2 regions of the Lactobacillus sp. ESL0225 genome follow, and region 1 is predicted to be linked to the other one. Evidence: predicted binding sites of a transcription regulator. Region 1 holds the regulator's gene; the other holds the start of a gene.

Region 1 (3,436 bases):
TATTATCAAAGTCATCACCACCAAGACGTGTATCACCATTAGTGGATAATACCTGAAAGACACCATCACCTAGTTGCAAAACAGAAACATCGAAAGTTCCACCACCAAGGTCATATACTAAAACTTTTTCATCTTCAGCATCTTTATCCAAACCATAAGCAAGTGATGAAGCAGTTGGTTCGTTAATAATCCGTTTTACTTCTAAACCAGCAATTTTACCAGCATCTTTAGTAGCTTGACGTTGAGCATCATTAAAGTAAGCTGGAACCGTAATAACTGCTTCAGTAACCTTCTCACCTAAATAGTCTTCTGAAAATTTCTTAATATATTGTAAAATCATTGCAGAAATTTCTTGTGGTGTATAGGCCTTATCCCCAATTTTGACTTTATAACCAGCCTCACCAATGTGACGCTTAATTGAAGAAATAGTATTAGGATTAGTAATTGCTTGCCGTTTAGCTACTTCACCAACTTGAATTTCACCATCCTTAAAGGCAACTACTGAAGGAGTAGTTCTGTTACCTTCTGGATTAGTAATAATTTTTGGTTCCTTACCTTCAAGAACTGCAACTGCAGAGTTAGTTGTTCCAAGATCAATACCGATAACTTTTGACATTAATAAAACTTCCTTTCAATTATTGTGCAACAACAACCATTGCTGGTCTTAATGTGCGATCCTTATATAAATAACCCTTTTGTAAAACCTGAACGATATAATTCTTCTGCTCATTATTTTCAGCAGCAACCGTTTGAACTGCCTGATGTAAGTTTGGATCAAATTCTACACCTTCAGCATCGATTTCACTAATTCCATGATCTTTCATCGCCTTAATTAAGGAGTCAAGAGTCATTTGAACACCCTTTTTAAGCTGCTTTGAAGCTTCATCATCTACTTCAATTGCTAAAGCTCTTTCTAAATTATCCATTGCCGGTAAAATGTCTTTAGCTAAAGACTGAGATTCATACTTAATCAATTGTGCACGTTCATTATTATAACGATTTTGCATATTTTGCATTTCTGCTTGACTACGTAAATATTTATCTTCTAAATCTTTATTTTGTTCCTGCACCCTAGTTAACTCTGATTTGATTTTATCTTTTTCAGATTCAGATGCTTGTTGATCATCTACTTGAGCTTCAAAATCTTTCGTTTCATCCGTTGCCGGTTGATTTTCTATAAAATCTTTTTCATTAGTCTGTTTTTCTTTACTCACAGTTAACCTCCTTTATTTAAATCTGCCATAATATTCCAGTAGCTTTTTAGCTAATTCATTTCTAAAATATTCTAGTAGGCCAATCACTTGCGAATACGGCATATTATTAGGACCAAGTAAAGCAATAATACCTTTACCATATGACCCTACACTGTACTCTGCAGTAAGAAGACTATAATCCTTCAATAAATCATTAGATAATTCCGAACCTAAACTAACTCTTATGGGTGAGTGACTATCACTTGAGTTCATTACATTAGTCATTAAATTCGAAACTAAATCTTCATGACCCAGTAATTCATAGAGCGATTTCAAACTTGAAGCATCGCTTAGTGAACTGTTATTTAAAAGATTTAGCTGCCCGTCAACATACATTTGCTCACTAGTAGCCTCTTTAACCACATCTTCAACCAATTCAATTAATTCAGTGATATGATGAAGACCAAATTTTTCACTTAAATCTTGACTCAATGAACTCGGGTTTATTTCGTTTAAAGTCTTACCTACCAATTCATTGTTTAGCATTCGCACAGCTTTTTCAACTTCATCGCCACCAATATTATAGGGTAAACGATAAACTTGACTGTGAACATTCCCATCACTGGTAACCAAAATAGCCATAACTTGCCTATTCACTAATGGAACAATTCGAAAACCAGTAATAGTTAAAGAATTACTCTCTGGTCCTTCAGCAAAAGCAGTATAATTAGTCAAATCAGATAAAATTTTGGCCGCCTCTTGAACAATTTCATTAACTTGATGAAATGGCTGGCTAAATTGTAGCATAATTCTATCATATACTGATGCTGGCAAACGTAATGGCTCAACTAAATTATCTAAATAGTACCGATAGCCATCAGTTGATGGTAAACGGCCACTAGATAAATGAGTTTTTTCAATTAAGCCCTTGTCTTCTAAAAGAGCCATTTCATTACGAATAGTTGCACTGGAAACTTTAATTGGCAGTTGGTTCATTACAGTTTTTGAACCGACAGGATCATGTGTCTGTGTAAAATTATTAATAATTGTTTTTAAAATTAATTCTTGACGTTCGGTCAACATAAATATCGCCCTCACTTTTAGCACTCTTATTTGCTTTGTGCTAACAATTATTATGATACTAGTATTTAGCAGAATGTCAAGCTGAGTGCTAATTATTTTGAAATAAATTTTTGCAACAATTTTAACTTATCTGTACTGCTCAAAATAGTCTGTAATCTTTAATTTATCCTGTTTCATTTGCTCTTTTAGTTGATTTAAATTAGCAAACTTTATTTCTCCGCGTGTATACTTATACCACTTAATTATTATCTTTTGGTCATAAGCCTCTTCACTAAAACCAAATAAGTTAGATTCAATATATATTTTTTGGGCACTGTTAATTGTTACATTATAGCCTACACTAGTCATTGATTCATACCACTTACCATTAATCATTGTCCTCGTAGCATAAACGCCAACTTTAGGAATCACCTTATTCTCATCCCAAACTAAATTAGCAGTTGGAAAGCCCAACTTGTGACCATTACGCAGTCCGTGCCCAATATAACCGGACATGACATAAGGTGTGCCAAGTAAGTCTTTAACTAAGTCCATTTTTCCATTTTTAATAGCTCTTTTAATCTCTGTTGAGCCAATTTTTTGGTCATTGTATGTTTGTTCCGGAACTGTAATAATCTCAAATCTGTTTTGCGCAAATTTAGGTAAATTCTGCATATTGGCAATATTTTTAGGTCCATAGGTATAATCAAAACCAGCAACAACAGTCTCAGTATTAAGTTTAACAATAATATTATCTACAAATTCTTGAGCACTTACTTTGCTAAATTGCTCATTAAAATGCATCACCAACAAATAATCTACTCCAAGCTGCCGCATTTTATATATCTTTTCATCTAGGGTATCAATATAACTCACTACTTGGTTTTGATAGACCTCCTTAGGATGCCGATCAAATGTCATTAGCACTAAGGGTAAGCCCTTACTATTGGCAGTGTTCTTTGCGACCTTTATTAACTGCTGATGTCCACGATGAACACCATCAAAAAAGCCGAGAGCCAATACAATTTTACCCGGGACAATATTCTTTTTAACTGGATAAGATAAATGAATAATTTGCACTGTTGAACCTTCATTTCATCTAATTATTTTGCAAAAGCATTAATTCAGGACGGTACATTGTACCTCTGGCTTGATAAATCGCCTTAACTTTATTATTGTAC
Region 2 (3,436 bases), on a different contig from region 1:
TGGGGATTAGCTTTTTCAATTTCATCAAATAAAATCAAGCTATATGGTTGGTGGCGTACTTTTTCGGTCAATTGACCACCTTCACCATAGCCAACATATCCTGGAGCTGAGCCAATGAGCTTATTCACAGCCATCTGGTCTTGATACTCCGACATATCTAAGCGAATTAAATGATTTTCACCCCCAAACAATTGAATTGCTAATTGCTTAGCAAGTTCTGTCTTACCAACACCAGTTGGACCTGTAAGTAAAAATGAACCAGTTGGACGATTATTATCTTTGAAAATTTGCTTACGAGCAATCGCATCAGTAATAACTTCAATTGCCTTGTCTTGATCAATCACTGTTGCCTTTAATTTTGCCGCTAAATTTAAGTTTTTCTGTCCTTCACTGGCATGTAATTCACTCATTGGAATCTTAGTTTTAGCCTCAATTAGAGCATAGATATCTTGATCTGTAACCCTAGGCGTATCTGCATCATCAAGATGGTCTAATTGGTCACGTAATTTTTCAAGCTGCTGTTTTAAGTCACTGGCCTTAGCATAGTCTTCATTTTGAGCAGCAACTTTTTTGTCATTTTCTAAAGTTTTAATACGCTGTTTCAGTCCTGCTTCATCGCTAGGGGTTGCATCAAGTCCTTTCTTTGCTCCAGCTTCGTCAAGTAAATCAATGGCCTTATCTGGTAAGTAACGACCTTGAATATAACGTTGTGATAATTCTACGGCAAGCTGCAGAGCGCTAGCACTATATTTTACATGGTGATACTCTTCATACTTTTTCTTTAAACCTTCCAGAATCTTCACGGTCACATCAGTTGAAGGCTCTGGCACATCAACTGGTTGGAAACGCCGTGCTAAAGCCGCATCGTTTTCAATTTGGCGATACTCACTAGTAGTTGTCGCCCCAATCAAATTTAAATCTCCACTAGCTAAAGCCGGTTTTAAAATATTAGCTGCATCGCCACTATTATTTTCCGAATCAGTCGAACCAGCGCCAACAATATTATGTAATTCATCTATAAATAAGATAATATTAGGATTTTTCTTTGCTTCATCAATAATTTTCTTTAAGCGTTCTTCAAAGCTACCCCGTAAACTTGAGCCAGCAACCATATCATTAATATTAATGGCAATGATATGCTTATCTTTCATTTTTTCAGGAACGTCCCCTTGGGCAATTTTTTGGGCTAAACCTTCAACAATTGCGGTCTTACCGACACCTGCTGGTCCAACTAGAACCGGATTATTCTTCTTACGTCGACTTAAAATCTCAATTACTGCTTGAATTTGCTCATCGCGCCCAATTACAGGGTCGAATTTATTATTTTTAGCTTGTTCAACTAAGTCAATCCCAATTGGTTGCTCTTTTTGAGTTGGAACGTTTTGCTTAAGGTTTTGTGGTGCCATATTCATACTGCTTGAATAGTGAATAGGAATCGAACCGTTATTATCACTCGAACTATTAAAGAAAGAATTGTTTAATTCGTTAAATAGGTTATCAAATTCGTTGTCAAAATATGTCATATCTAAACACCCCTTGTATTCGTTATAATTTTTTAATTAGCACTCAAAAGCATTGAGTGCTAATTTCTTATACTTGTAATTATAGCAGGTTATCCACAGATAGCAAGAAAAGTAACTTACTTTTCCACAATTATTTTTCAAAAGCAAAAAAGCCTTATCTATTAGGATTTAAGGTCCTAAATAAGGCTTACTATTTAGTTATTTTTGGTATAACTGAAACTGGGCACGTAAATATTTTGCTGTCAAACTCTGCCTATTTTGCGAAATATCCACAGGTGTACCACAAGCAACTATTTGCCCCCCATTCGCTCCTCCGCGCGGGCCTAAGTCAATCATATAATCACTGTTAGCCATAATATCTAAATCGTGGGTAATCGTAATGATTGTCGCCTGCTTATTTAAAAGTTGTTGAAAAACTTGCAATAGCGTTCTAACATCTTGCGGGTGTAGTCCTACTGTCGGTTCATCAAAGATAAACAAGCTGTCTTTTTGTTGCCGGTGCAAATGACTAGTCAACTTTAGCCGCTGAGCTTCACCTCCTGATAAAGCGGGTGTTGCTTCACCAAGATGCAAGTAGCCTAAACCCATTTGACTTAAAGTTGTTAATGTTTTTTGAATTTTAGGCTCTGTTTGAAACAAATTTTGCTGAAGTAGCTCAGCTACTGAGTAGTCGAGTATCTCGGCAATACTTAATCCTTGCCATTTTACCCTTAACACATCTTGATTATAGCGGTGTCCTTCACAAAGTGAGCAAGTTTCAACCATATCGGGCAAATATTGAATATCAAGCGATATTACACCACTACCCCCACAAGCTGGGCAAGCTCCCTCTTTATTATTATAGGAAAAATGACTGGCACGATACTTATAACTCTTAGCTTGCGGTTGTTGGGCAAACAATTTACGCAAATTATCCATAATATCCGTATAAGTAGCTACTGTAGAACGTTGATTTTTACCTACTGGTGAAGAATCAACACTAATTACATTTTTAATTGTCTTACCCTTAAACTGCTTAATCCATTTAGGCATTGGTTGATGTGCTTTTTGCGCCTGCAAAGCCGATAACAAGGCATCAAGAATTAACGTGGTTTTCCCTGCTCCAGAAAAACCAGTAACTGCCGTCATAAAGCCACACGGAATTTTAACTTGTACGTCTTTTAAATTAAAACGCTGGGTGATTGCTAGGTCAATTTGTCCTAATGAAAAAAGTTCTCTACTAGCCGCTGGACGAACAAGCAGCGGTGCATTACCAGTTAAATATGGGCCAATTAACGAATTAGAATTTTGCTTTATTTGTAACGGGGTACCCTGAGCAATAATTTGTCCTCCCTGACTACCAGAACCAGGGCCAATTTCAATAATCCAATCAGCTGCATTGATAATTGCAGTTTCATGATCAACTACTACTAAAGAATTTCCTTGATTAACTAATTGGTGAAAAATATCAATTAAGCCAGCTACATTATCAGGATGCAATCCTACTGAAGGTTCATCTAACACATATAACACCCCAGTAGTTTCCGTCCTTAAAGTTCGGCCTAATTGTATGCGCTGTAATTCGCCAGTCGACAAACTATTAGCTGACCGAGCTAAACTTAGATAATCTAAACCTAACTTCAATAAAGGCTTAACCTGATGTAGTAATTCATCGCTTAAATTTGTAGCTAAGTCTTGCATTGACTCCGGCAACCAGTCCTTTATTGCTTGCATATACTGGGGCAACTCACCTAAAGTTAATTGCTCAGCTGTCACAATATTTTTCCCAGCAACTAATTGTTGCCAACGGGTCGAATCAATACGATAGCCCTGGCAATGCGGACACGTATTGAAATGATAAAAGGAATTTATTCGTTCAAGCCCGCGTTCAGACTTAGTAGTCTTACGCGAATTAATCACTGCATTATAGGCAT

What was found. The regulator HrcA, encoded in region 1, represses chaperone genes, less so after heat shock. The targets are predictions, from matches to a motif close to TTAGCACTCNNNNNNNNNGAGTGCTAA.
Region 2: a site for HrcA is predicted at 1,560-1,586, ahead of F5ESL0225_RS07645 (ATP-dependent Clp protease ATP-binding subunit). Genes of this name have one in related genera too.

The regions. Positions count from the first base shown of each region.
Region 1 is NZ_REHK01000007.1:334,748-338,183, forward strand. Features, by position in the region: gene dnaK (molecular chaperone DnaK) at 1-616, opposite strand, end outside; gene grpE (nucleotide exchange factor GrpE) at 636-1,214, opposite strand; gene hrcA (heat-inducible transcriptional repressor HrcA) at 1,227-2,276, opposite strand; gene ribF (riboflavin biosynthesis protein RibF) at 2,403-3,335, opposite strand; gene truB (tRNA pseudouridine(55) synthase TruB) at 3,355-3,436, opposite strand, start outside.
Region 2 is NZ_REHK01000010.1:342,429-345,864, forward strand. Features, by position in the region: gene F5ESL0225_RS07645 (ATP-dependent Clp protease ATP-binding subunit) at 1-1,523, opposite strand, end outside; gene F5ESL0225_RS07650 (ATP-binding cassette domain-containing protein) at 1,722-3,436, opposite strand, start outside.